DNA from 2 places in the Vibrio ziniensis genome. Region 2 is predicted to be linked to the other one. Evidence: predicted binding sites of a transcription regulator. Region 2 holds the regulator's gene; the other holds the start of a gene.

Region 1 (15,240 bases), 410 kb from region 2:
AAGAACTGGAGTACCGAAGATGTTATCTACAGGTACATCGAAGAAGCCTTGAATCTGTTCTGCGTGGAGATCGATAGTAAGAACGCGGTCAACACCAACGTTAGAAAGAAAATCTGCAACAACTTTTGCAGTGATTGGCACACGAGCAGAACGCACACGGCGGTCTTGACGAGCATAACCAAAATAAGGAATAACAGCAGTAATACGGCCTGCTGAAGCACGACGCATAGCATCAATCATTACAACGAGTTCCATTAGGTTGTCGTTGGTTGGTTTACAAGTTGATTGGATGATAAATACGTCGCTACCACGAACATTTTCATTGATTTGTACTGCAACTTCTCCATCAGAGAAACGGGAAACAGTAGCATCTCCTAGAGAAATGTATAGACGTTCAGCAATACGTTGTGCTAGTTCGGGTGTGGCATTACCAGCAAATAGCTTCATATCAGGCACGGTGGAAACCTCGGGGTTGCGTCCAGTTTTTAATTAGATTGGGGTTGGCTGTTTGGTATGCAGCCAGTGTCTCTTTAAGCGGAGAAACATTTCGCCCTTGGGCGATAAACGCTGAGACAGTGTCAGGGAGTTGGGACAGAACACTTTTTGCCTCGTTTTCGTTCGAAAATTCAGCAAAAACGCAAGATCCTGTACCTGTCAATCTTGACGGCGCGTATTGTAGCAGCCAAGAAAGTTGCTTATCAACCTCTGGATACAGCATTCGGACAATTTTTTCGCAATCGTTTTCGTATTGAGTGTCAAGAAGAGTTAACAGTGCTCGCTTTGGCGTATTTCTGGTTAACTGTGGATGGCAGAAAATATCTTTGGTTGCGATGCTCACATTCGGACGAACGACTAAATACCATTTTTCTTCAGCTTCAACAGGTGTTAATTCTTCACCTACACCTTCGGCAAAGGCTGCAAATCCGCGAATGAAAACGGGTACATCAGCACCAAGTGCTAAGCCAATTTCAGCAAGTTCATCATCACTAAGGTTGGTTTGCCAGAGGTAGTTTAGGGCAACTAATACGGTCGCAGCGTTTGAAGAACCGCCACCAATACCTCCGCCCATAGGTAAAATTTTGTTGAGCTCAATGTCTGCACCTAACGAGCAGCCCGTTTTTTGTTGCAATGCAATGGCGGCTTTCCAAATCAGGTTGTCTTGCGTTTTTACGCCTTGAAGTTCAGGAGTAAGGACAATTTTGCCGCTTTCATTGGCGGTGATAGTGATGTCATCGCCATAGTCTAAAAACTGAAATAGCGTTTGTAACTCGTGATATCCGTTGGCACGACGCCCTGTAATGTAGAGGAATAGATTTAATTTTGCAGGAGATGGCCAAACGGTTTTGCCAAAAATCATTGGGTAAGTATCCATTTAGAGATAACAAGTTTTATAGATGTTTGTTTCTGCGTTAGCTGCATTCTATCGGGTAAAGGAATATTACCGTTTTGCCAATCGAATTCTTTATATCGAGTGTAATCGACATGCCAGTTTTGTCGACCCGACGTCTTGTCCAGTGACGCTAATGTGTTGCTTTCATTAAGCTTAAAATTGTCGGCTTTTGTAGGAAGACCGAGCACCCAGTCCTGTAGATCGTCAATAGGGATATCCAATCCGGTGAGCTGGTATATCAATATCTGGCCATTTGGGGCACTGAAATTCTGATCATCGTAAGTCTCCACTTTTGCGCCATTGGCATCCATAGAAAGGCTTAATACGGTTTGACCGAGAAAGTTGGTTAAACGAAGTTGGCTATGGTTCGGTGACTTTTGCCATTGGAAATTTAGTGATTCACGTTGTTCTGGTGAAATGTAACCGATCTTGCCGATCACTTGATAAGTTTGAATTTGTTGCAGCTTTTGTTGATGAGCTTGCCATTCGACATCAACAATCGGCTCTGGTGTAGAACTACAGCCAAACAAAGTCAGCAAAAATGCGAAGGTAAGAAGAATACGCGGTTTTATCATCATAATTGCTCGTTATTTGTGCGGCAAAGTGAGTGAAATTGGCATCACTATATCATTGATATCACGAAGTCGGGAAAACAAATCCTAGTTACTCTTTCAATCATAAGGGGCATAAAGTAAAATTCTGCCCCTAATTCATTTCTTACCAGAGAATCCTCGATAGATGTCCTTGCTTGCTATTGGTATCAATCACAATACGGCTTCGGTTGAGTTACGAGAAAAAGTGGCTTTCGGCCCAGATAAGTTGTCTGAGGCACTTGGCCAGTTGTCTGCTGACTCACACGTTAACGGAAGTGTTATTCTTTCGACGTGTAACCGTACCGAAATTTATTGTGATGTTAAATCATCAAGTAAGAACAAACTGATTGAATGGCTAACTCAGTTTCACAACGTCAGCCCAGAAGATTTGAAACCTAGCCTCTACATTCATGAAGATCAAGCGGCTATTCGACACCTGATGCGTGTCTCTTGTGGTCTGGATTCACTGATCTTGGGTGAACCGCAAATTCTTGGTCAGGTAAAGCAAGCTTACGCTGATTCTCGTAAAAACAATGCGGTGGACTCTTCGCTTGATAAATGGTTCCAGAAAGCATTCTCTGTAGCGAAACGCGTTCGGACTGAAACTGAGATTGGCGGCAGTGCTGTCTCGGTGGCATATGCCGCTTGTACATTGGCAAAACACATCTTTGAGTCTTTATCTGACGCAACAGTTCTGCTTGTTGGGGCGGGTGAGACGATAGAGCTAGTGGCTAAGCATCTGGCGAGTCATCATTGCAAACGAATTATTGTGGCAAACCGTACGCGTGAGCGCGCAATGAGTTTAGCTGAAGAGTTTAATGCAGAGGTGATTGCGTTAAATGAAATACCCGATTATCTGCATTTCGCCGATATTGTTATCAGTTCAACAGCCAGTCCTTTACCTATAATTGGTAAGGGTATGGTAGAAAGTGCACTGAAAAAGCGTCGTCATCAACCTATGCTGTTCGTGGATATCGCGGTTCCTCGTGATATCGAATCGCAAGTTGGTGATCTTAACGATGCGTATCTGTATTCGGTCGATGATTTGCAATCGATTGTGGATAGCAACATTGAACAGCGCAAAGTAGAAGCGATTCAGGCGGAAGCGATTGTAAGTGAAGAAAGTGCAGCTTTCATGAGCTGGATGCGTTCACTACAAGCGGTAGACAGTATTCGTGATTACCGAAATGCTGCTAACGATATTCGCGAAGAATTGCTGTCTAAAAGCTTACAAGCTTTAGCGGCGGGCGGAGATCCAGAAAAACTTTTGGTTGAGCTAAGCAATAAGCTCACCAACAAACTTATTCATACCCCAACACGAGCGATGCAAAGCGCTGCGGAGTTAGGTGAACCGGCAAAACTTGCCATTATCAGACAAAGCTTGGGTCTTGATGACTCACAGTAATCTGTAACTCTGAATTTAAAGAAGAAAATATGAACTCGTCGATTTTAGTGAAGCTTGAATCTCTTGTTGAACGTTATGAAGAGGTTCAACACCTGTTGGGTGACCCAACGGTTATTGGTGATCAAGATAAATTCCGTGCTCTATCAAAAGAGTACTCTCAGCTTGAAGAGATCACTAAGTGTTTCCAAGCCTATCAGCAAGCTCAAGATGACCTAGCTGCCGCTGAAGAGATGACCAAAGAAGATGACGCAGAAATGCGTGAAATGGCTCAGGAAGAGATGAAAGAAGCGAAAGCGGCAATCGAACGTTTAACTGACGAGCTGCAAATTCTTCTACTTCCAAAAGATCCAAACGACGACCGTAACTGCTTCCTTGAAATTCGTGCAGGTGCAGGTGGTGACGAAGCCGGTATCTTCGCTGGTGACTTGTTCCGCATGTACAGCCGTTTTGCAGAGAAGAAAGGCTGGCGCATTGAAGTGATGTCTTCAAATGAAGCAGAACACGGCGGTTACAAAGAGATGATCGCGAAAGTGAGCGGCGATGGCGCATACGGCGTACTGAAATTTGAATCAGGTGGTCACCGTGTGCAACGTGTTCCTGCAACGGAATCACAAGGCCGTGTTCATACTTCGGCATGTACTGTTGCGGTAATGGCTGAAGTACCAGAAGCGGAAATCCCAGAAATTAAAGCAAGCGATCTGAAGATCGATACTTTCCGCTCTTCAGGCGCGGGTGGTCAGCACGTTAACACCACGGATTCCGCAATCCGTATTACTCACTTACCAACAGGTACAGTAGTAGAGTGTCAGGACGAACGTTCACAACATAAGAACAAAGCAAAGGCAATGGCAGTACTTGCTGCGCGTATTGCTCAGGCTGAGTTGGCTAAACGTGCGGCGGAAGTGTCAGATACGCGTCGTAACCTATTAGGTTCTGGTGACCGTAGTGACCGTATCCGTACTTACAACTATCCACAAGGCCGTGTATCTGATCACCGCATCAACTTAACAGTTTACCGTCTAAGTGAAGTGATGGAAGGTGATCTACAAGCCTTGGTCGATCCTGTACTACAAGAGCATCAGGCAGACCAGTTAGCTGCACTTGCAGAGCAAAACTAATCAATGTTGCTAACCGTTGAGGCCGCTTTAAAAGCGGCAACAGAGCAATTTATCGAGAGCGGCAGTGATTCGCCGTCTCTTGATGCCAATGTGCTACTTTGCCATGTATTAGACAAGCCTCGTTCCTACCTCCTGACGTGGCCAGATAAAACTCTCCAATCCGAGCAACAAAACCAGTTTGACGCGTTAATTGAGCGCCGAAAATCCGGCGAACCTGTTGCTTATATCATTGGCGAGCGTGAGTTTTGGTCACTGCCGTTAAAAGTATCTCCTTCCACTTTGATTCCAAGACCGGATACCGAAAGGCTGGTGGAACTTGCGTTAGACAAAGCTCAGCTTATCGACGGAGACATTTTGGATTTAGGCACGGGCACAGGGGCGATTGCTCTCGCTCTGGCATCAGAGCTCCCACAACGTAACGTATTTGGGATTGATCTGCGTGAAGAAGCTTGGCAGCTTGCAACAGAAAATGCCGAGCGTTTGGGGATTGCCAATGTTTCATTTTGGAACGGCAGTTGGTTTACTCCCGTACCCGTGGGAACAAAGTTTGCTTTAGTTGTTTCAAATCCGCCGTATATTGAAGAAAACGATCCGCATCTATCAGTTGGTGATGTTCGCTTTGAACCTAAGAGTGCGTTGGTTGCATCCGATAATGGTTTGGCAGACATAAAAACCATCAGTGACAATGCCCGTGATTATTTGTTAAACGATGGCTGGCTACTGTTTGAACATGGTTATGACCAAGGTTCAGCAGTGAGAGAGATTTTGCAGGGTTTCGGCTATAGCAATGTTGAAACACAAAAGGATTATGCTGGTAATGATCGTGTTACCTTAGGCCAATATCGAATAAAAGCTAATATCGAATAAAAAACGATATCAAATAAAAAGTCATATCAGGCGTAAAGAGGATAAAGATGTACGAAGGTTTAAAACATTTCCACATGCTGACCATTGCGATCAGCGCTCTATTGCTTTCAGTTCGTTATGTGTTGTTAATGATGAACTCCAAGCATCTACAGAATAAGTTTCTGAAAATTACGCCTCACGTTGTTGATACCTTCTTACTGCTATCAGGTATTGGTTTAATCTTTATCACTGGCTTTATTCCATTTACTGCCGCCGCTCCGTGGATGACTGAAAAGCTCACTTGTGTTCTGGCTTATATTGCACTGGGTTTCTTCACCCTGAAATTGGCACGTAACAACTTACTTCGTACATTTGCCTTTTTCGGTGCACTAGGCTGGCTGGGAATGGCGGGCAAAGTAGCCGTGACTAAAATGCCAGTGTTTTTTGGCTAGAAGAAAAGCCGAACAATAGAAAAAGCTCAATTAGAATAATCACTGTTAGCGAAGAAAGAGTAGTTAAATGCTTGACTTATTTGATGAAGATTTTGATGAGATGGAGCTGGTTGAGGGGGCATTAATCCTCAATAAAGCCATCGATCCAGAAACTCAAGTAGAATGGGCTGAGCAAGAGTTAAGCCGTCTACTGAACGAAGCAGAAGTAACACTAGCGGATAAGACCGAAGGAAAAGAGCGCTTTGAAGCATTCTTACACTTGTTCTATAAAGAATGGGGATTTATTGGTGATCGCGAAGCGTATTACGATTCTAATAATGCCTTTATCGACAAGGTATTAGAACGCCGTAGAGGCGTGCCAGTGAGTTTAGGGGCTTTGCTTCTATACTTCGGTCGCAAACTCGGTTTTCCTTTGCAAGGTATTACGTTTCCAACACAGTTTTTATTGCAAGTGAATTGGCCAGATGAAACCAACCAATATTTGAATCCGTTTTCGGGTGAGTATGTTTCAAACCATACTTTACAAGCTTGGTTGATCGGAATGAAAGGCCCTCTGGCAAAACTCAAAGCGGAAGACCTTAAAGTTACCGACCACCCTACGATTATCGGTCGTTGGCTTGCTTTGTTGAAAAGTGCCTTATTACGCGAAGAAAGCTACACTCTGGCACTGAGATGCACGGATTTAGCCCTGACTTTTGTTCCGGATGATCCGTACGAAATCCGCGATAGAGGCTATATTTATCAGCAATTAGATTGTCATCAGGTGGCAATGTCTGATTATCAGTTCTTTATTGATAATTGCCCTGACGATCCAGCAGCAGAATTATTAAAAACTCAAATGCATGCACTCAGTCATAGTACTGTGACCTTGCATTAATTATTGAAGAGATAAAACATGGACCAAAAAATCGTTCACGTTGGCGATATTCCTGTCGCAAACGACAAACCGTTCACCTTGTTTGCAGGCATGAATGTGCTGGAATCTCGCGATTTGGCAATGCAAATCTGTGAGCACTATGTAAAAGTGACGGACAAGCTTGGTATTCCGTATGTGTTTAAAGCGTCGTTTGATAAAGCAAACCGTAGCTCAGTTCACTCATACCGTGGTCCTGGTCTTGAAGAAGGCATGAAAATTTTCCAAGAGCTGAAAGATACTTTTGGCGTGAAAATTATCACTGACGTACACACAGAAGCTCAAGCACAGCCTGTTGCTGATGTGGTAGACGTTATCCAACTTCCAGCGTTCCTTGCTCGTCAAACTGACCTAGTTGAAGCCATGGCAAAAACGGGTGCTGTTATCAACGTGAAGAAACCTCAATTCATGAGCCCAGGTCAAGTAGGAAACATCGTTGAGAAGTTCGCTGAGTGTGGCAACGAAAAAATTATTCTATGTGAACGTGGTTCTTGCCACGGTTATGACAACCTAGTAGTTGATATGCTTGGTTTTGGCGTAATGAAGAAAGCCTCAAACGGTAGTCCGATTATCTTTGATGTGACTCACTCACTGCAAATGCGCGATCCTTCCGGTTCAGCTTCTGGTGGTCGTCGTGAACAAACCGTAGAGCTTGCGAAAGCAGGTTTAGCGACTGGTATTGCCGGTCTGTTTATTGAAGCGCATCCAAACCCAGAAAAAGCACGTTGCGATGGTCCTTCAGCACTTCCACTAGACAAGCTTGAGCCTTTCTTGGCACAGATGAAAGCTCTCGATGATTTAGTAAAGAGTTTTGAGAACATCGACATTCGCTAATTGAATGAATTTATAAGTAAAAAGCCACCGAAAGGTGGTTTTTTTGTCTCTGTCTGAGCGTAATGAATTCGTTGAGCAAACGATTTCATTCACAATTTCATCTTACTAATGCAATAAAAAGTAAAAAAAAGGCTTCAATAAACTAGTTTTACTATTTAGCCAACTAAGTGACTCAATTTTTTGGCGTTTCTATTGTGATCTAGTATACATTAATATGAAATAACTCTGTCACTTAGGTGAACTTATTTTAAGGTTAGATCTATTTTTAAGGGTGGATCTCCAGTTAAGTCATTAATAACGGATTAATCTAGACCTAGAAAATACGATTAGTGAATTTCATCAGCTCAAAGGTATGACAATGAAACAAAGCTTTATTCTTAAAACGGTTTTAAGTACCGCTATTTTGGCGTCACTGGCAGGCTGTGCTACACAACCTCCCCACGACTGGCAAGCAGATAAAACGTATAAACTGACGATTCTTCACACCAATGATCACCACGGTCGTTTCTGGCAAAATAAATACGGTGAATACGGTATGGCTGCGCGTAAGACGTTGATCGACGATATTCGCGCTCAAGTTGAAGCTGAAGGTGGCAGCCTGTTACTGCTTTCAGGCGGTGACATTAATACTGGTGTTCCTGAGTCAGATCTACAGGATGCTGAGCCAGATTTCAAAGGGATGACAAAGATTGGTTACGATGCAATGGCATTAGGTAACCACGAGTTTGATAACCCACTAGAAGTTCTGTTTAAACAGCGTGAGTGGGCTGAGTTCCCGATGCTATCAGCAAACATTTATGACAAGGCTACTGGCAAGCGTCTGTTCCAGCCTTATCAAATGTTTGATAAACAAGGTATTAAAATCGCAGTTATCGGTTTAACAACGGAAGATACCGCGAAAATTGGTAACCCAGAATATATCGGCGGTATTGATTTCCGCGATCCTAAGGAAGAAGCGAAGAAAGTCATCGCTGAGCTGAAAGAAACTGAACATCCAGACCTCATCATTGCTGTTACTCACATGGGGCACTATCAAAACGGTGAATATGGTATCAACGCACCGGGTGACGTAGCTCTAGCTCGCTACTTGAATGAAGGCGATTTAGATATGATCGTCGGTGGTCATTCTCAAGAGCCTGTGTGTATGGAAGGCCCTAATGTGGTGAAGAAGAATTTCGCACCGGGTGACGAGTGTAAGCCAGACATGCAGAATGGTACTTACATTGTTCAAGCCTTTGAATGGGGTAAATACGTTGGTCGAGCTGATTACGAATTCCGTAACGGTGAGCTAAGCATGGTTAGCTACAACCTAATTCCTGTGAACCTTAAGAAGAAAGTGAAGGTTGATGGCGAAAGTAAGATGGTGATTGCAACCACTGAGATTCCAGAAAACCAAGAAATGTTGGAATTTTTACGTCCTTATCAAGAAAAAGGACAAGCGCAGCTTGGTATTAAAGTTGCCGAGTCTAATGGTAAATTGGAAGGTGACCGTAATGTTGTCCGCTTCCAACAAACTAACCTAGGTCGTTTGATCGCTACAGCTCATATGCAACGAGCTAAAGCAGACTTCGCTATCATGAACTCTGGCGGTGTACGTGATTCTATCGCAGCTGGTGACATCACGTACAAAGATGTACTGAAAGTACAACCTTTCGCCAATATCCTTACTTATATCGATATGACTGGTCAGGAAGTACTTGATTACCTCAATGTAGTTGCGACTAAGCCTGTCGATTCAGGTGCTTATGCACAATTTGCGGGTATTTCAATGCAAGTGGAAGAGGGGAAAGTATCAAACGTTTATATTGGTGGTAAACAATTGCGTTTAGATAATACCTACCGCTTTACTGTTCCAAGTTTTAATGCCGCTGGTGGTGATGGTTATCCTAAGATTACAGACCGTAAAGGTTTCGTAAACACAGGTTTTGTTGATGCTGAAGTTCTAAAAGACTTTTTACAAGCAAACAGCCCAATTGATGTAAACCAATATGCGCCGTCAGGTGAGATTGTTTATAAATAATCAATAAGTTGATTCATTAGCTACGGAATAAGCGGTGTGAAAACACCGCTTATTTTTTTGTTAATGTAAATGGCAACGATAAGAGATAAGCTATTCCACGTGAGTAAGAAGGTTAGAGGCGGTAAGGAATAATAATGACTCCAGCGATTCAGTTAGCGAAGAAGAAGAAAGTAGTTCATATCATTCATCAATACGAACATGATCCGAACAATGCTAGCTATGGTTTAGAAGCGGCAGAAGCATTAGGTCAGGATCCGAAAACAGTTTTTAAAACACTACTATTTTGTTTGAACGGTGAAGAGAAGAATCTTGCTGTTGCTATTATCCCTGTAAATCAAAAATTGAATCTAAAAATGGCAGCGAAAGCGGCAAAGGCAAAAAAAGCTGATATGGCAAACCCTGATATTGCACAGAAGACAACTGGCTATGTGGTGGGTGGTATTAGCCCTTTAGGGCAAAAGAAAGCGCTGCCGACATTTATTCATAACAGTGCCACTGAGCTACCGACCATGTGCGTGAGTGCAGGTAAAAGAGGTCTAGAAATCGAACTCGCACCGCAAGACCTGGCGACACTGACTCGAGCTCAATTCGTCGATTTGTGCCTTGAAGCATAAATAGGATTCGAAATAAAAACGGCCTCTGATGAGGCCGTTTTATTAGATATGAAGAGTTCTCTATTAAGAATTTTGCGCTTCTTCTTCCATTTGAGCGTTGTCCACGATGTGGTTTTCACCCAAATCTTTTGGTAGCAGAAGGTTCAATAGGATAGCAACGATACCACACAAGCTTACTCCTTGTAGGCTGAAATCGCCCACGCCGAAAGCCATGCCGCCGATACCAAATACCAATGTTACTGCCACAATCACTAGGTTACGTGACTTGTGTAGATCAACATGGTTCTTGATTAACGTGTTTAGACCTACGGTAGCGATAGAACCAAACAGAAGAATCATGATGCCGCCCATTACTGGTACAGGGATTGTTTGTAGCAGAGCACCTAGCTTACCAACAAGAGCAAGAACGATAGCTGTAATCGCTGCCCAAGTCATGATCACTGGGTTAAATGCTTTTGTAAGCATTACGGCACCTGTTACTTCTGAGTATGTAGTATTTGGTGGCGCACCCAGGAAAGCCGCAAGCATAGTTGCCGCTCCGTCACCCGCGATAGTGCGGTGAAGACCCGGTTTCTTGATGTAGTCTTTGCCAGTTACGTTAGAAATCGCCAACATGTCACCCACGTGCTCAACTGCAGGAGCAATCGCAACAGGGATCATGAACAGAATGGCGTTGATGTTGAACTCTGGGAAAGTGAAGTTAGGCATCGCTAGCCAAGACGCTTCACGTACAGGAGTGAAGTCTACAACGCCAAAGAATAGAGACAGAGCGTAACCCGCAATAATACCGCACACGATAGGGATTAGCTTGAAGTAGCCTTTTGCAAATACGCTTGCAACGATAGTCACAAGTAGTGATACACAAGAAATCCAAAGTGAAGCGTCGCCATCAACTAATTGGAAAGCACCATCGCCACTTTTACCTAAGGCCATATTCACAGCAGCAGGCGCTAGACCTAGGCCGATAACCATGATTACTGGACCAACGACAACTGGTGGAAGAATTTTATGAATAAACTCTACACCACGAATCTTAATGAAGCCGCCAAGAACAATATAAACTGCACCAGCTGCCACTAAGCCACCCATAGTTGCAGCAACACCCCATGTTTGAACACCAAACATAATAGGAGCAATAAAGGCAAAAGAAGAAGCAAGGAAGATAGGAACAGAACGACGGGTAATAAGTTGGAAGAGTAATGTGCCGGCACCAGCACCGAATAAAGCAACGTTAGGGTCGAGTCCTGTCAGGAGAGGAACTAGCACTAACGCCCCAAATGCAACGAAGAGCATCTGAGTGCCTAAAATGGCATTTTTCATGGTATTTTCCCTGTAGCTAAACAAAATTCGCGGGATTCTATCACTTTTGCAAACGATTGCCATTTAAACTAGATCAATTTTTGTTGCTTTTGTCATCGATTAGAGTAAGCAAAATCCATTTTTTGCAAACTTTTATTCACTGCTGAGAGGCCTCGTCTTGCCCGATAAACAATAGTTGCTTATCATCGACTTTAAGAAACTTAGAACGTAGGAACAATATGCGCTATTTAGCTTTTTTGCTGATGGGATTAATATCAATCCCAGCTTCTGCACTCACCACTGTTAATTTGTACAAAACAGAAGTCGTTATTGATCAAACACAAGTTGATGCAGATGCCAAAGCTCGAGCACTAGGTATGCAAAATGTTATTGTTCGTGCTACGGGCGATAAAAACGCTGCAGATAACGAAGTCATTCAAAAAGCGCTGAGTAAATATAACCAATACCTGAATCAGTTTAGTTACGGTCAGAACAATGATGTTTCTACGATTTCAATGCAATTTAGTGCACCACAAATTCGTTCGTTGATTACTCAAGCTCAATTACCCTTCTGGCTAGAAAATCGCGCCAACATTCTCGTGTGGTTGGTTGAAGAGACTGCTTACGAACGAACAATTAGCTGGGAACATTCTGATTCAAAAGTCTTACATCAACTAAAAGCAGAGTCATTGGTGCGTGGCTTGCCTATTACCGTTCCTGTTGGTGACTTCGATGATATTACTGGGTTGGAAATCTCCGATCTTTGGGGTGGATTCATTAAACCGATTAGTTTAGCGAGTAGCCGTTATCCGACTGATGCCGTATTAGTGGTAAAAGCACAAGGTGATGACTTACGTTGGACTCTGTATGATCAAAATGCTTACAATATGCTTCAATCGCAGAAAGCTCCAATGACTGGCAGTGCATCTGGCAGTGCAGCCGCGACAGACATGATTGATAAAATTAGTGACTATTACGCGAACAAGAATTCGGTTTTGGTTGGTTCAGAATCTTCTCAAACTGTATTAGCAGCGTTTGAGTCAATTAAAAACGCTAATGATTTCTTCTCGTTAGAAAAACGGTTGAAAGCCTTAAGTTCAGTAGCTTCGCTCGACATCATAAAAATCCAAGGCCAAGAAGTGATTTTTAATGTTCATCTGTTAGCCACTGAAGAGGATTTTGAGCAAGAAGTGTTGCGAATTGCTCAGGTACAAAAAGCAAAAATTCAAGAAGTTCCACAGCCAACAGTTCAAACACCAATGCTTCAAGCATCGACAGTTGAACAAGCTACATCAGTGTCCGAATCTCAAGCCCCATCTGTGGGAACCACAGAACCTGCTGGCGTGAACTCGGTAGTGGTTAGTGACCTGTCTCAGCAAGGTGCAGTTACTGAGCCAGTACCTGTCGTGAAAACACTGCGTTTTACTTGGTTAGATTAATCACAATCGCTGAATGCTAAAAAAGGCCCCCCCAAGATTAGGGGCCTTTTTAATTGATTCATTGGATGATTTTTTATTCTTGGCCGAATCTTTGTTTCTCTTGTTTTTCAACCACTGATAGCTTAGTCAATTTCAGACCTAGCTCTTTTCCGCGATGTCTTGCGTAGAAAATGTTACCCATAAATGCCGAGAATGTAAGTAGCAGTTCTACTGTTGCAAGCCAGCGTTCTCCATCGTCAACATACAAAATGGTGAAAGCGTGCAGAAAATAAAGCATTAGAATAAAGTTTGCCCAAGCATGGGTGTACGGTTTACCTGCCAATATTCCTGGTAGTGGTAACAAAAGTGGAATCAGCCATGCGACCGTCAACGCCAGTGGGTTAAGGTGTGGATGTGGTGATAAATCCAGTTGCCATAAAGCAATCCAAGCAATCAAAGCTAGGTTACTCGTCAGTGCTAACCTACGAAATTGTTTTGTTTTTGAGGTCATTTCAACGCTCATGTAACTTCCTTTAATTTGAAACGTTTTTTAACTGCCGCGCCATTTTTGCGAGACGCTTGCCGAGTTGACGAGCAAGTTCGCTTTCATCCTCAGAGAGTTTGCTGTTCATTTGCGAGACATGGCTAGCACCATAGGGAGTACCGCCAGTTTCTGACGTATGCAGTTTAGGTTCAGAATAGGGTATGCCCATAACCACCATTCCATGATGAAGCAGAGGTAGCATCATGGTTTGTTGAGTGGTTTCTTGTCCACCATGTAGTGTGGACGAAGACGTAAACACACAAGCGGGTTTATCTATCAAATCGCCATTTAGCCACAATGGGGTTGTTTGATCCCAAAAGTGTTTTAAAGGCGCCGCCATGTTGCCAAACCATGCAGGGCTACCTAAAGCTAAGCCGTCACAGTTCTTTAATTCATCAATAGTGATGAATGGATCATCAGCATTGTTACCACTGCTGTTGATTTCTGGGACTGTTCTCAACATCGCTTCACAATCTGGGATACTGTTAACCCCTCTTGCTATTTGCCTTGCTAATGACAGAGTACTTCCGTGTCGGCTGTAATAGAGTACAACCACTGTTGTCATCATAGGATTTCTAAAACTTGTTCAGGTGGACGTCCCAAGCGTGCTTTACCATTTGCAACGACGATTGGGCGTTCAATCAATTTTGGATTGGCAACCATCGCCGCAAACAGATCCTCCTCAGAAACATTTGCGTCACCTAAACCAAGCTCTTTATAGATGTCTTCTTTGGTTCGCATCATGTCACGGACGCTAGCTACATCCAATTGTGCGTACAGTGTTTTTAATAGCTCAATACTTAATGGTGCTTCAAGATATTTGACTACTTCTGGCTGGACACGATTCTCTTCCAGCAGAGCTAATGTTTCGCGACTTTTTGAGCATTTAGGGTTGTGATAAATCACGACAGACATAGTTTTTCCTTACTTTCTCTATTTATTATTGGAGCGATAAGAATCGTTCTCTTTGGATCATTAACTGGTCGATACGAGCGTCATATCTCGCTTGTTCTAAACTGCCCAATTTGACGAGCTGACCTGCTTGAGTATAAAGCTGAATTGCTTTGTTCCAGTTAGCTCTTAAAGCTGAGACTTCAGCTTGAGCCGCTAAATCTTCAGCTTGATTACCATTTCGATTGTTGGCTTCGGAAAGCAGGCTCCAACCGTTAGTATCGTTTGGGTTATCATGAGTATAGCGTTGAAGTACGCGAATCGATTCGCTAAATTTTTGCTGTTTTAGCAATACGTTAGCGTAATTTAACGTTAGTACCGCGTTATTAGGAGTTTGTTTTAACGCTGTTTCTAGCAAGGTTTGCGCATTATCAGCTCGTTTCGTTTCAAGGTAGAGATCTACCATCGCATCAAGGTAGAAACGATTGTTTTCATCTAATTTTAATAGTTTGCTCAGTAACGACTCGGATTTGTCGTACTGTTTCGAGTCAAGATACACCAATGCTTTACCATATTCGAATGAGGCATCTAGCGTTGGTATAGTGTTCTTTTGTTGTGCTCTCGTAAACCAATCCAAAGCGGCTTCATTGTCGATGTCTGCATAGCGTGCCACTATGCGAGCACGTGTTAGGTGGTAATCAAGATCCGGCTGAACTTTTACGACAGGATAACTTTGCGCACGCTCACGACTGTCAGTGATGCGATCTTCTGGTAATGGGTGAGTTAACAGCATTGGTGGAGGTGTGCTTGCGTAGCGATATTCATCTGCTAAGCGACCAAAGAATCTCGGCATTGCTCTTACATCAAACCCCGCTTTTGCCAGCGTTGAAATACCAAAACGGT
Region 2 (15,240 bases):
ACGATGCGCTTGTAGAAATTGACCTCGTTGTGCGTCGCCCTTCAAATATTCAACTCTGACTATAAAAACGTAGCAGGTCTCAAAAATATGTGGTTTGAGACCTTTTTGTCTTATGTAACTATGCTCTGGCTAAACCATTCATTTTCAGGAGAAATGCACATCACACACAATTTACATATAATTTACTTATATTTAACCTTTAGTGTATCGTATACCAATTAGTTGAGTGGTTTATGGACTTCATTCTAACTAAAAAGGGGCATTTTCGAGTCTGTAATTATTGTCCGTCGAAAATACAAAGAAAGTTGAAGTTATCCCCTATAACTCTTCCAACCTAATGGAATATGTATGATGCAAAAAATTTTCATAACTTGTGTTTTATCGTTACTAATCACCGCTTGTGGTGGTGGCGACTCGGCTAGTTCAACTAGTCAAAATAATCTTCCCAATCCAGACTCCGACCTCGGAAGCTCTTACCAAAACTCAAAGTCGGACCTCCTTATTCGTTATAGCAACTTGCCAGTACAAAACATCAATGGATATACACCACTTACCGATGCAATTGCATATATCGATGCGAACAACGACGGCTATACAGATGTATTTGTCGCAACCGGAAGTTATTTACTAGAAGGAGAAATTATCAGTGAGTTATTTCTAAACAATACCAGCAATCAATTTAGCTATAACAACGGTCCCTTTAATGGTGATGTAGTACCCGCGACTCACGCTCGTAAAACAATAGTGGCCGATTTTAATGGCGACTCGCTTTTAGACATGTTTATTGCTGATCACGGATACGATGCTTCCCCTTTCCCCGGTAACAATCCAAAGTTAATCATTCAAGATAATGCAGGCAGCTTTTCATGGACAAGAATGACTGATCAAACAGGATTTCATCATACTGCAACGGCTGCCGACATAGACAATAATGGTACTATCGATGTATTTGTTGGTGGCCATTCTCCGTTTTTTTATATCAACGATGGTAATGCAAACTTTACTTTCAACGACTCCCTTTTTCCTTCACGAACCGTGTATTCATCTGAGTTAATCGACGTTGATCAAGATGGTTACGTCGACTTATTAATTGGTGCCCATGAATTTGATGGTGCGGCGACCGTTATATACTGGGGTAGTAGCGGCGGAAGCTTCACTGATGCCAACAGCACGACGCTAACCTCTGTTGACTCTTATGGTACAGTTCTGGATTTTGAAGCTGAAGATCTGGATGGAGACGGAGACAAAGACGTGGTTGTTACCCGTACCGGTGGAGGTAACAGTAACTTTTATCAGGGTGTATATATTCAGCTACTAGTTAACAACGGCAGCCGAGCATTTACTGATGCAACAACACAGATTAATGACAACGGAACTGCGAGTGATAGCTGGTTCCCTTGGCTACGAGCTCAGGACCTCGATGATGATGGCGATATCGACTTATTTTCAGATGATATCGATGATAACTTTCTGCTAGTGAATGATGGTAGTGGTAACTTTACTCGCTCCACACTTTAAACTTATATCAAACTTTTAATAAGTTCTTATAACCAGCGCCATATTACACAAAACAAAAACGCCCTATCATACAAAGATCGGGCGCTTTTATTCTAATACATCACTTATCTATATTTACCAAGCATTTAGCATCCAAGTCACTTTCTTTTGGCTTTGAATGTAACCGTTTATCAATGCTACTGAACTTTTGTCATTCGCCTTTACCACTTTACGTTGTTGACCAAAGCGTTGACCTATAAGTGAGCTAATATCTGCAACTAAAAATTTCATACCATCACCTTTTTATCTGTTTTATTTTTCTTCGTTTCGTTGATAAGAATAATATGGGCTAAGTGTATGAAAGAAAAATCGCATATAACCATTAATTTAATAGGGATAACCTATCTATATTTATGATTAGCACTAGAGTGCCACTATCGTTCGTTATTAGAGATTGAAAATAGACAGTTCATGAGTGTCAATCTTGGTAAAAATATGATCAGGTTAAGCATCAGTGCATCGAATGCATACTCACTTCAACTCTTTGCTAACGCTCCGCCGAGCTATCCATGGCTCGACGGGTTTGCTTATCGACGCCCATTCACTGATCAGGAAATTATCCAGAATGGTATTATTCTTCATCCTACAAAAACGCCTTCTATGTAGAAGGCGTTTTATCGGTTATTTTGTATTAGCTAAGTTCTTCAGCTAGTAGTTGTTCTTCTGATTTCAGCTTTTCTGTTTGTCCAAAACCTCGCAGACCGACGACATGCACATGCTCGTGGTCTTTAAACACCTTACGCACCAATTTATAGGTTGTTCCCTTCTCGGGACTGATGTTTTCAGGAGCTGCGATTAGGAGCTGCATATCTAGACGGTCACACAGTTCAAACAGTGTTGCAATTGACTTAGAGTCCAGACGCGCTGCCTCATCTAAAAATAGCAAGCGGCATGGAATAATATCTTTACTGCGTAGACGACGAGACTCTTCTTCCCAGCTTTGGACCACCATCAACAGAATTGACTGACCAGTACCAATTGCCTCACCAGTAGACAGTGCGCCAGACTCAGCTTGTAACCAACCATCTGAGCCACGACTTACCTCAACACTCAACTCTAAGTAGTTACGGTAATCCAGCATTTCTTCGCCCAGAACCTGAGCCGAACGCTGACCCATATCGATATGTGGGTTCACACGTTGGAATAGCTTCGCCATCGCTTCAGAGAAGGTGTAGCGAGAGCTTTCAAACAGATCTCTGTGCTGTTCGTGATGATCAGAAAGACCCGCTAATAAGATCTCATGGCTTTCACGCACTTTAACGTTTAGACGTACGCCTTTCACCTGACCGAAGGCGATGTTTGACAAGCCTTGGTTAAGCATACGAATACGATTCTGCTCACGATGAATTGTCTTACGAATAATGCTTGCAACCGATTCAGAGCTTATCGCTAGACGGTTCTCACGTTGAGTCAGCTCTTCCGTTAAACGCGCCAGCTCAACTTCCATCTCTTCGATAGCTTCTACTGGGTCGTCGGTACGGATAATGTCTTGACGAATGCGCTCACGAAGATGCTGATAAACTGCAATGTAGAACAATACTTTACGTTCTGGACGTGAGTTATCTTCTGACTGACGTAATGAATCACGCAAGTCTTCGTTATTGGCTACCGCTAGACGAAGAGCACCTAATGATTTATCGGACATTGAACGAAGTTCATCCGCTGACAGATAAGCAAGCTCACGTTTGTGCAGACGACGTTCAACATCATTTTCACGCGCTAAACGAAGTACAGAGCACCAACCCGCTTTTGCGTTTACAACGAACGTGCGCAGGTCGCGATAATCTTTTTCAACTTTCTTCAGACGTTTCACTAGCGCTTTCATCTCAAGGTCCGTTGAAGTGATAGTACGTTCGTATTCACTCTTACGTGCTCGAGAAGTATGTAACCGTTCGTAGAGTTCATCACGGCGACGTTGGGCACGTTCTAGTGCACCTTCATCAGCATGGACGCCAAACTCTTGCAACTCTTGCTTAAACTCTTGCACCGTTTCAAGTTTAGCTTGGTGTGAACTCTTCAGCGATGCTAACACCTGATTGTATTGACTCACTTGCGCTTGAGACTGCTTGAGTTCTTCACGAGTGCGATTTCGGGTACTTTCCGCCTGTACCAGTTTCGATTTTAACTGCTCACTTAGCTCACTACTCTGATTCAGCATATCCACTGAGTCGGAATAAGCGAAGTGATGGCGGCGTTCAACCAAATCCGATAACGCAAAAATCTGTGCTTTCAACTGTTGTAGTTGTGCATCCGCTTGCTGGTATTGCTCTTCCAGTACATCAAACTGCTCTGGGTCTGCATCCAGTGCATTTGCCACTTTTTCAAGCTCTGTGATAGTTTTCCCATGAGCCGAAATAAAGCTTTTCGATTCGCTCAATTGAGCAATCTTTTGCGCCATTTCTTCCACTCGTTCTGCTAAAGAATCGTCTTCAATCAACAGCATATTTGGCGCAATTTTCTCGAGCGCAGAAATTGCCTGCTTGCTGAGATGAACTTGGCTGCGCTGCTGCTGGTCTTGGCTATCTAGTTCAGCCAGAGTGCGCGCGACCTGATTACGCTTTTCGCGAGCGACTTGAATTGCTTGTTCAGGGTCTGCATCGAATGCGACCTGTAAATGCTTAGCTACAAACTCATTAAAGCTGCTGAACAGTCGTTGTAGCTTTTGCGAATCAAAAGCGGCTTTCGCGTGTTGTTCCACCACTTCTTCACGTTCAGAACGTAATAGTTCCAAACGCTGTTCACGTGCAGCTCGACCAAACAATGGGATTGCTGGCAGACGTGAATAACGAATCTGGCGATCGTTAAACTGAACGCAAACAGCACCATCAAGTTCTTCTGCGTTAAATGAACTGTCATCGAATGCGTCTACATCACCTTCAATTAGGTAAAGGTCTTCAGGACAATCATCCAGCTCAATTAATTTCTCTTTGATACCAGTCAGGTCAGACACCACAATCGCGTGACGTGCAGGACCGTACATCGCACTGAAATAAGGTGCATCGTCAATGGTGATATCGTCATAGATTTCAGACAGCAACACACCGCCAAGCGTATCAGCCAGACCTTTTAAACGCGGATCGTTCGAGCCACTTGGCGAAGCTAAACGTTCAATGTCCCGTTCTAAAACTTCACGGCGTTCTGCAAGCTTATCTTTAGCATTGGATTGGACTTTTTCTTGCTCCAATACACGTTGCATCTCAGCCATGACAGATTGGCTGTTCGCTAACTCTGCACCACTTTGCTCACGCAGGATTTCTAATGCATCGTTGGCTTTAATCCAAGCTGGAGCAATTGATTCTAGCTGAGTAATTTTGTGTTGTTGATCTTGTTCTAAGCGACGTTGTTCACTACGTTTTTCACGCAGTTCTTCTTGAGTCGACTCGAGATTCTCCAACACAGCTTGATGGCGCTCCAACTCTTGCTCTACTGCCATTTCATCACTCAAAGTGACATTGTGTTGCTTCTGATAATCATCAAGGAGTTTACGAACACCGGTTTGTTGTTCCAAGCGACGCTCTAAATCTCGCTGCTGGGCATACCACTGTTGTTCGTTTTGCGTAATTTGCCGAGCTTCATTAGCTCTGCGAATCAGCGTTCTTGCTTGTTGAGCGGCATCTTGACGCTCAACATTACCTAATACGCTCTTCACTAAACTAAAGGCATGCTCAAACTGAGACGCCGCCGCAGATGACATATCTAATTTGTGCTTTAGCGATAGCAACTCAGATGTGCGTTGTTCCTGCTGCTGTTTAAGCACGGTAACTTTTGCCACGGCATTTTCAGCACTGATGGCGTCATCACCCAGTAACTGCTGCGCTTTATCCAGCGCATGCAGCGCCTGTTGATACTGTAGCGCGCGTGTTTGTTGCACATCCAGCGCTTGCTGGTAGTCAGCGAGTTGCGTCTTAAGACTGTCTACTTCTTCTTCTGCAATTGTCGCTTGATCTTCCGCTTCATGGAGACGCTCTTGAGCTTCTTCAACCACCATCATCTGTTCTTCAAGACGCATGTTCAGCTCTTCAAGATCATCCTGATAGCGTTCAATTTTCTCTTGCTGACGCAATGCGTTTTGAACCAGTTGCAGATGGTCCGAAGCCCCCTGATGGTCTTGCTCAAGTGCGGATTCTTGTTCAACCAATAGCTCAAGTTCTTCATGCACTCGATTGAGTAAGCTGTTTTGCTCAATCAAGGTTTCACGAGAACTCATCAACTCTTTACGCAGTTCAAGCGTCTGACTGACTTTGTTGCGACGGTCATTAGCGTGGCGCATGTAGTCAGCGGCTACGTAATTGGTCGATTCGGTAATCAGATGCTTGAACAGATCACGGTCTGCTTGCGTTGATTTAATTGCTTCTAGCGTCATGCGGTTTTCACGCAGCGCCGATTCCATATCTTGGAACGCTTTCTTTACCCCGCCGTTTTGTGGCAATAAGTAGTCGCGAAGCGAACGAGTAATGGCACTTGAAATACCACCGTATAAAGACGCTTCAATTAAGCGATAGAATTTTGATCGGTCGCCACTACTGCGTAATTTCTTCGGTAGTACACCGAACTCAAACATCTGTGCGTGGTAATCCACTGTAGAGCTGAATGCTTTGAAGTGAGCGCCTTCAATTGCTGTTACCGCCGCTTTCACATCGCTGATTTGACGGACACGAGCATGTTTGTCAGAGACTGTTTCAATCAGAATGTCAGTCGGCTTTATATGGCTTGGCAAACCTTGAATAAGGAATGGCTTAATATCTACTTTCTTATCACGACCAGCAACTTGTTGCAGCTTTACGCCAAACAATAAACGTTGTTTGCGAGAGTTTACGACATCAAGTGCCGCGTAACACGCACCCGGCTGCAATTTACCGAATAATCCTTTGTCACGAGACGCCTGCGAGCTACCAGCCTCAGTGGTGTTGCGGAAATGCAATAGGCTTTGGTCAGGAATCAACGCGGTGATAAATGCAGCCATTGTGGTTGATTTACCAGCACCGTTACCGCCAGAGAGTGTCGTTACTAAGCTATCAATATCAAATGTACGAGCAAAGAAGCCGTTCCAGTTGATCATGGTTAGCGATTGATATTTACCTCTTTCAATCATGCTTCACCTTCCAATTCTGTTTCATCGGCTTGATCTTCTTCATCTGTCAAAGAGTCTTCTTCTAATAAACCATCATCTAACAAACCTTCACCTAACAGACTATGCTGATTCGGTTCCTGGTTATGCACAACAGCTTCACCATCGCGGATAAGACGTAGTTGCGCTTCACGCATGTCGTCACCAATACGAACATCAGCACCAAAGCGGAACACTGCTTCGCTAATGCTGAATTTTGTGGTTTCACCGATATTGATAATCATACCTAGGCGACGCAGACGACGAAGCGATGCGCGTACTTTCTCAAACAGTTTCTCTTTGTCCAAATCAGAGCCATTAGCTCTGTTGGTCACTAACTTCATAAGCTTTTTTTCATCGGTTAGTGAAAGTAACTCTTCATACAGTTCTTGATTGGTAAAGATGCCCTCGTGAGCCAAACGCTCAGGACTGAGATAAAGAAAACAGAGCACTTTACCCACCAGCATGTCTAGTTCAGACAAAATACTGCGGCTAATTAACGTCGTTGAACGAGGGCGTAAGTAGAAAAAACCTTCCGGTGCGCGCACCAGTTCAGTGTTATAGCGTTGGTAAAAATGCGCCAACTCCGTTTCAAAATCCGATAGGAACGCGTGATTATCTAAATCGTCGCTAGAGACATGTCGACCAGCACGTAAAGCACTATCGAGTGCAGGGAAAAGCGGATTGCTGATCGCTTTAGCCAGATTCTCTGGCATGTATTCATTAATATCTGTCGATGACATTTGCTTGTACCTTTGCACCAAAGTCGTTGATTGCTTGCCAGTCTGGCTGAATCGCTTGGTAGTCCGACTCTGAGTAGCCGAGTCGAACTGCTTGATCAACAACAATTCGTGCTAAATCAAAATGATGTGTTTTTGGATGGGTAGCGAGGTAGTCACGTAATACCGCACCCAAATCTATCGCTTGTCCTTGGTCTTTATGCACTTGCAGCATAGCGCCGATTGTTTCAGCAAGCTCATCGTTTACTTGCTGGAATTCTTCGTATTCAACTTCATCAGGAACACTACCAGTAACTTCCTCGTCACGTAGCACTAATGCTTCATCACGCAGATCCATAAGGCGGTCTGCATCGGCATAAGTTAAATACCAAGGTTGTTCAAAGTAGTCGTTAAAGGATTGACGCAGGCGTTGGCTAAACGCGCGATTTTGGTCCATATCGATAGCCGTACGAATAAACTTATGTACGTGACGGTCATAACCGATCCACAAATCAATCGCCTGCTGCCCCCAACTCGTTATGCGATCAAGTTTCATCTGCAAGCCAAATAATGTTTCTTCAATGAACTCAAGTTCAGGATTGCCATACACGCTTTCCTGTATATCTAAAATTTGAGTTTGAAGTTCATCGCCTGCAGTTTGTAACGTATCTTGCAACTCACTTAATGTGGTGGAGGTTTCAGAAAGCAACGCTTCACAGTTATGAATGGCTTCACGCCAATCTTTATTCAGGAGTTCGGCGATTTGCTGTTTTACGGATTGTTGTTGTTCATCCATGACGCGTTGGTTTAAATCAATGCGGTCAAAGATTTCACCTACAGAGTATTTCAGCACACCGAATACATTCTTTTTCCAGTGCCCAACTGAACCACCTCGTTCTGCAGATTCAACCGCCTTCGCCATTTCATCAGCCAACATTGAAAGCTGAATAGAAAGCTTTAACTTAGAAAACTCTCGATGACGAACGTAGTAATCAGTAATGCCAATCGCCAACGGCGATAGGCGATATATGCTAGCCCCATCAGTCAGTTCGCTGGTAAAGCGGCTGATCAGACGTTGTTTAACTAATTCATTAATGGCGTTGTTAGCGCGAAAAGCCGACGCTTCACCTGTATCTTCAAACATTCGAGTGACTATAATGAACGCATCGTGCAACTCACCTTCACCGAGTTCTTCATCAAATCTGTCATTACTTAGCACTGCAATTGCGATTAAAAACGCGAGTCGCTCAGTCGTTAGATTTAATGAGAAATCATGCTGCTTTACCCAGCTAACCAATTCATCAATAGGTTGCTCAACAGCGTTCTGAGTTAACTCACCCATTGTTATTCCTGTTATTGTTTTTTCTTAGCCCATACGTGTATGTATCGGCCTAATGAGAGGTATGGCTCCTGACGACAAAATTTTCGTTCTAAAGCCAATACATCATCGTATTGGTATTCGCCCATATTTTTCACATTGCCAATGTAATCACTAAAACAGCGAATACCAGATTTACCTTGTATCTCAAACCCTGAATCCTCTATCCACTGATACACTTCCGTAGGAAGCAATCCAGTTTGAGGCTGAAGTTTGAAGCGTTTTCTATGCGGCATTCCCTCTAATACATGAGGAATATTGCCACATACTGCATTTTTATATACAAGCCCGTGGTAGTTGTAAAACATGATAGATGCCATGCCACCCGGTCTCACTTGAGCTAACAAGTTTTCTAAAGCGGGTTTTGGCTCAGCCAACCACTCCATCACAGCGTGAAACATCACCACGTCAACTGGCTCAGTTAAATGCTCCTGTATATTTTGCACAGGAGAATGGACCAACTGATATTGATCAAGCAAGCCATTATTGGCAATATCCTGCTTAGCAAGATTGAGCATTTCAGAAGAAAGATCACACAAGGTCACACGATGTCCGAGCTTAGCGAGCTTCTGTGACATCTGCGCTAGTCCCCCGCCAGCATCTAGAATGTGCAACGGAGTTTCTGATTGGTCAAAACTTGCCAACAACTGCGTCAGGTCTTCCCACACAATTACTTGACGGATTTCTCCTTTATCGGAGCCATAGATATTTTTTACAAATTTGTGGGCAATATCGTCGAAATTACGATCTTCTGTCACAGCGGCTTGGGTTATCATAGCGAATTCGTGCTGCTATTTTGTCATAGGAATAGCAGGAATAAAGAGGGTTTCACCCTTTTTATTGTCAAGTGCTGTTTTTTCGGACTATTTTGTTTATGTTTGAGCTGAAAAAAATTGTTTCATCCTTTTTAATGCCCTTACCAGCACTGCTGATTGTGGGATTTATTGGCTTAATGCTGATTATGTTTACTGCCAAACGTAAAACTGGCAGCCTCATCGTTCTGTTTTCTCTAACCAGTCTTTTTCTTATTTCGTTTCAACCCATATCAACAAGTTTGTTGATGCCTTTAGAGCGCCAATACCCCGCGTTTCTTCCTGTCGAAAGAAACATTGATTACGTGATGGTTTTAGGTAATGGACATGTTGTCGATGGCTATATACCACCAACTTCTGAACTATCACGAGCAGCATTAATGCGTTTAACGGAAGGAATACGTATTGCTAGGATGTACCCAGGATCCAAATTGATTCTTTCAGGTTATGCTGGTGGCAGCGAGTTTAGTCATGCTCGTATGTTAGCACGAGTCGCATTAGCACTCGGTGTAGCAAAGTCTGACATCGTGTTGTTAGAAACAGCAAAAGATACTTGGGAAGAGGCAAGACAAGCTGCTGCATTCGTACAAAGCAAAAAGTTGGTACTAGTGACTTCCGCCAGCCATATGGAAAGAGCAATTAAAGAATTTAATTCCGCAGGATTAAACCCGATTCCAGCGCCAACCAACTTTTTAGCTCAAGCTAACATTACTCAACCCTGGGATAAATACACGCCTCAAGCACGCTATTTGGAGCAAACCGAGCGCTTTTGGTACGAGAGCCTTGGTCAGCTTTGGCAAAAGATGCGCGATTATGTTGCTGGCTCTGATGGCAAACTAACACAAGATAAGTAGCTCCTTGCAAAGATGATATGAAGACCCGCTTTATGCGGGTCTTTTTTCGCCAACCTTCGCTCAACAAAGGTCTTCGATCTGCATACTTTAGTTCGCAAATTTCGTACAGAGCGTAATTATTGCTTAGACTTAGATAAAGAAAAGTACGGAGCTAAGTAATGAAAGAAATTAAAGCCTTTAACGAAAAACGAGCTGAAATCTATTGGTGGCTTTCAGGTTTGTTTGCTTGCGAACTCAGTTCACAAGACTTGTCACATTACTCATCCCCCGAAATTTACAATTTTCTCGCAGGACTTAGTGAAAACGACCATTTAGCAGTCTCCACTCACAAACTATGCGCAACTCTCAAGCAACTTCTCAAACATGAAGATGCACAAGTGCAAATTGCTAATAGCTTCTATAACCTATTTCTAAAATGTGATGGGAATTCGGCTCTCCCGTACGCATCTCTTTATATTGATAAATCAAAAATGAATAATAAAACTCCAGCACAAGCAATTGCTGAGTTAATGGAGCAAAATGGCGTACATGTTCAAGAGCAGACAAATGAATCATATGATCATCTCGCTATCGAATTAGACTTTCTCGGACACCTCATTATTCGCTCTAACGAACTTGAGAAAGAAGCCCGTATGGAACAGGCCCTAAAGTTCCAAGCGGACTATATTCGTCATCATCTATTGAACTGGATACCTGATTTTTCTTTTGATTGTGCGAGCAAGGATAAATTGGGATTTTATTCATCAATTTCAGTATTATTGGTCGCTTTTTTAGAGCTTGATTTAAACTATCTTACAGGCAATTGAAACTCATCGTTGGTTCAACAAAGGGCATGAATTGTGACTACAGTTAAGTTTGCGCTATTGATTTGTCGTTGCTAGCTAACCATTTGCGGTTTAAACTCAATACCATAAAAGATGAATCATTATTTAAAACTCAAACCGCTATATCGAAGCGGTTTTTGTGTTTTAACGACTTTAGGCTAGAAGCTTTATAAACTTCGCCGCTGCTGAATCCGGCCAGTAATGTGGGTTGTTTACCTAATAAAAAATTTAGCGAAATCAGCAGTCAAAACAGGACAAATATATGGCTACGATTAAAGATGTTGCTCGCTTAGCTGGCGTATCAACCACAACCGTATCACACGTAATTAATAAAACTCGCTTTGTTGCTGAAGCAACTCAAGAAAAAGTTCTCGAAGCAGTAAAAGAGCTAAACTACGCACCAAGTGCCGTAGCACGTAGCTTGAAATGCAATACTACCCGCACCATTGGTATGTTAGTTACTCAATCAACCAATCTATTCTTTTCTGAAGTCATCGACGGTGTAGAAAGCTACTGTTACCGTCAGGGTTACACACTGATTCTGTGTAACACAGGTGGCATCTACGAGAAACAAAGAGATTACATCCGAATGCTGGCTGAGAAGCGAGTGGATGGCATTTTAGTCATGTGCTCCGACCTAACACAAGAACTGTCAGAGATGCTTGAAAGTCATTCGGACATTCCAAAAGTCATCATGGATTGGGGTCCAGAAGCTTCTACTGCTGACAAAATCATTGATAACTCTGAATTAGGGGGCTATTTAGCGACTAAATACCTTATCGACAGAGGTCATAAAGACATTGCTTGCTTAAGTGGACACTTACATAAACTCGCTTGTCAGGAACGAATTGCGGGGTTCCGTCGCGCTATGGCAGAGGCGAACTTGACAGTGAATGATAACTGGATTCTTGAAGGCAACTTCGAGTGTGATACAGCAGTACTAGCTGCAGATAAAATTATCGCAATGGATAAAATGCCGACCGCTGTGTTCTGTTTCAACGATACAATGGCACTAGGGTTAATGTCACGTTTACAACAAAAAGGTGTTCGTGTACCCGATGACATTTCGGTAATCGGATACGATAACATTGAACTTGCAGAGTACTTCTCTCCGCCCCTAACCACGATTCATCAACCAAAACGTCGTGTGGGCAAAAACGCATTTGAGATTTTGTTAGAACGAATCAAAGATAAAGAGCATGAACGTCGAATCTTCGAAATGCATCCAGAAATTGTAGAGCGTGATACAGTAAAAGACCTTACAAAATAATTAGTTACTCTATTTAAGTACCGTTCAATAAGAGCCAGTGAAATTCATCTCACAAATATTAAAACAGTAATAAGCTCGCAAACCCAATATTCAAACTTTGATCAACGTCACATTTAGTTCACATAAATGTGATGCTTATTCAAAGTTTTGTTTATTATTTTGAAAGTAATGTCACGCACAGGGCAAACCATCTGAAAGGGTGGGACGCAAAGCCTCCGGCCTAAACCAATCCATGTTAGTTCATAATTGGTAGGTAGCGGGGTTGCCGATGGCAAAAAGGTATACATGAGTTGACGCTTGATTGACATGCTCAATGTATTCTTTTGCTATTCTCTCGGACCTGAATTTGGTGGCGTATTTATTAATACACCGAGACTAACAGCATGGATAAACCAGTACTAAAAGACTCAATGCGACTTTTTGAGCAACTAGGAAGCGTAAAATCGCGTTCTATGTTCGGAGGGTTTGGCATTTTCATCGATGACACGATGTTTGCTCTGGTCGTTAATGACCGACTACACATTCGTGCGGATGATCACTCCTCAAAGAATTTCCAACAACAAGGCTATGAACCTTACGTTTATAAAAAACGTGGTTTTCCTGTTGTGACTAAATACTTTGCCTTACCTGAAAATGTGTGGGATACCCCGCATCTAATTATTGAAAAAGCAAAGCAAGCCTTAGATGTCGCGAAACAAGAACGCGAGACTCAAGCTAAAGCGAAACCAGACCGACTTAAAGATCTTCCTAATATGCGTCTTGCTACAGAACGTATGCTCAAAAAAGCAGGAATCGATTCTGTTGACATGCTGCAACAGAAAGGCGCAGTGGCTGCGTTTAGAGCCGTGCAAGAGACTCATGCCACAACTGTTGGTATTGAGCTTTTATGGGCTTTAGAAGGTGCAATTGAAGGTAAGCATTGGTCTGTCATTCCCCAGTCTCGCCGCGATGAATTAATGCAGAAACTCTAGTTTCTATATTCGACTTAAAGATACAAAGCACTCTTCATAGGGTGCTTTTTTATGAATAATCAAAACCAAAATGAAATTTAAAGTCGGCTCTGCCTTTCCTATTCTCTATACATGATACCATTCTGGATAATTTCCTGATCAGTGAATAGGCGTCGATAAGCAAACCCTCCGAGCCATGGATGGATCGGAGGAGCTTCAGGGACGAATGAATGCGCGTTTGCGTTTGACGCCTATTCGCTGTTCTACCGATGCTCAGTCTGATCATATTTTTATCTAGGATGGTATGAGGAGCAAGTGATGGTTTTATCCAACTATTTTGGAGTTAACGATGAGTCATAAACTGATACTAGGGTTGATTTTAATTACCCTCATCGTTGTTATGGGTACTGAGTTTAGCCAATATCTCACTCTGGAATATGCGAAAACTCAACAAGCAGCCCTCTCTCAATACATAGACCAGAACCTCGTTTTTTCAGCTATTGCTTACTTTATCGCATATATTGTGATTACCGCTTTATCCATTCCCGGAGCTGCCGTTGTTACTCTTCTCGGAGCGGCTTTATTTGGCTTTTGGTTTAGTCTTATCTTAGTGTCTTTTGCTAGTACAATTGGTGCGACCCTCGCTTTTCTTAGCAGCCGATATTTGCTTCGCAATTGGATACAACACCGTTTTAGTGACAATCTTTCTGCCATCAATAAAGGTGTAGCGCAAGATGGTGCATTTTATCTGTTTACACTAAGATTGATTCCAGTGTTTCCATTCTTTCTTATCAACCTACTTATGGGCTTAACACCGATTTCAACGACTCGTTATTACCTAGTTAGTCAGTTGGGGATGCTCCCAGGAACGGCTGTTTATCTCAATGCAGGCACTCAACTTGCTGATATAGACACTCTGTCAGGAATACTATCTCCAAGCGTTCTACTTTCTTTTGCGTTATTGGGCATATTTCCGTTTTTGGCAAAACAAGTACTGACTAAACTTAAAAAGAGAACAATCACCGACGAGTAATATGAAAATATTCATTGCTCAACATCCAACTGAAGCACATATTGTGTGCGGGCTGTTGCGACAACAAAATATTCCCTGTGAAGTTCGAGGTGAAACGCTTTTCAGTGTCCGCGGGGAAATCCCTTTTGATGAAGCCTCTTCACCTTATGTATGGCTTTTGAATCTGAGTTTGCTCGAACAGTCCGAACAGGTTATAAGTGACTACTTACAACCAGCATTCCCAAATCAGCCAGATTGGGTCTGTAAGCATTGCGGAGAGAATAACGAACCGCAATTCGGATTGTGCTGGAATTGCGGCTATGAGAGCATCTAGAAGGCTTTTAAGCGTTAATGGTTAACTGCTTGTGGATGAAATCGATGGAAACTCGGTTAAATACTTCAGGCTGTTCAATATTGCACACGTGCCCACAGTCCGGTATTTCCCATAGTTCACTTTTCTCGTGCAATGCCACCATATCTTTAACAGGCTGGATAAACATATAGTCACGCTCGCCCATCAAATACAGGGTGGGTATCGGTAACTCTTTATCGCGAAAATAACGCATCATTGGATTAATCTCTGCAGTAAGAGTAAACCAACGTTTGAATTCTTTCTGGCAAAGCTTCTTCGCTTCTCGGACAAACAAGTTTCGAGATTGCTTTTGACTTCTTTGCGGCATAACGATATAGGCAAATAAACGGTAGAGCCACATATATGGTACAAAATTCTTACTTATATGCCCCAATTTAACCAAGA

What was found. The regulator PurR, encoded in region 2, represses purine synthesis genes. The targets are predictions, from matches to a motif close to TNANGNAAACGTTTNCNTNA.
Region 1: G5S32_RS10775 (uracil-xanthine permease family protein) is a predicted target of PurR. The motif match lies at 11,550-11,569, and genes of this name have one in related genera.

The regions. Positions count from the first base shown of each region.
Region 1 covers NZ_CP049331.1:2,346,072-2,361,311, reverse strand. The annotation lists gene G5S32_RS10830 (ribose-phosphate pyrophosphokinase) at 1-456, opposite strand, end outside; gene ispE (4-(cytidine 5'-diphospho)-2-C-methyl-D-erythritol kinase) at 449-1,357, opposite strand; gene lolB (lipoprotein insertase outer membrane protein LolB) at 1,354-1,968, opposite strand; gene hemA (glutamyl-tRNA reductase) at 2,129-3,388, shown strand; gene prfA (peptide chain release factor 1) at 3,418-4,506, shown strand; gene prmC (peptide chain release factor N(5)-glutamine methyltransferase) at 4,510-5,373, shown strand; gene G5S32_RS10800 (SirB2 family protein) at 5,421-5,804, shown strand; gene G5S32_RS10795 (SirB1 family protein) at 5,872-6,681, shown strand; gene kdsA (3-deoxy-8-phosphooctulonate synthase) at 6,700-7,551, shown strand; gene ushA (bifunctional UDP-sugar hydrolase/5'-nucleotidase UshA) at 7,910-9,571, shown strand; gene ybaK (Cys-tRNA(Pro) deacylase) at 9,706-10,185, shown strand; gene G5S32_RS10775 (uracil-xanthine permease family protein) at 10,249-11,505, opposite strand; gene G5S32_RS10770 (DUF2066 domain-containing protein) at 11,724-12,923, shown strand; gene G5S32_RS10765 (DUF2069 domain-containing protein) at 12,997-13,425, opposite strand; gene wrbA (NAD(P)H:quinone oxidoreductase) at 13,436-14,011, opposite strand; gene arsC (arsenate reductase (glutaredoxin)) at 14,011-14,361, opposite strand; gene bepA (beta-barrel assembly-enhancing protease) at 14,387-15,240, opposite strand, start outside.
Region 2 covers NZ_CP049331.1:1,931,318-1,946,557, forward strand. The annotation lists gene G5S32_RS08820 (RidA family protein) at 1-59, shown strand, start outside; gene G5S32_RS08825 (FG-GAP repeat domain-containing protein) at 517-1,518, shown strand; gene G5S32_RS08830 (ferritin family protein) at 1,633-1,788, opposite strand; gene G5S32_RS08835 (hypothetical protein) at 1,969-2,163, shown strand; gene mukB (chromosome partition protein MukB) at 2,189-6,649, opposite strand; gene mukE (chromosome partition protein MukE) at 6,646-7,407, opposite strand; gene mukF (chromosome partition protein MukF) at 7,388-8,725, opposite strand; gene cmoM (tRNA uridine 5-oxyacetic acid(34) methyltransferase CmoM) at 8,737-9,519, opposite strand; gene elyC (envelope biogenesis factor ElyC) at 9,609-10,427, shown strand; gene torD (molecular chaperone TorD) at 10,586-11,233, shown strand; gene purR (HTH-type transcriptional repressor PurR) at 11,514-12,521, shown strand; cyclic di-GMP riboswitch class I at 12,693-12,791, shown strand; gene G5S32_RS08875 (TfoX/Sxy family DNA transformation protein) at 12,905-13,492, shown strand; gene G5S32_RS08880 (TVP38/TMEM64 family protein) at 13,821-14,504, shown strand; gene G5S32_RS08885 (alpha/beta fold hydrolase) at 14,825-15,240, opposite strand, start outside.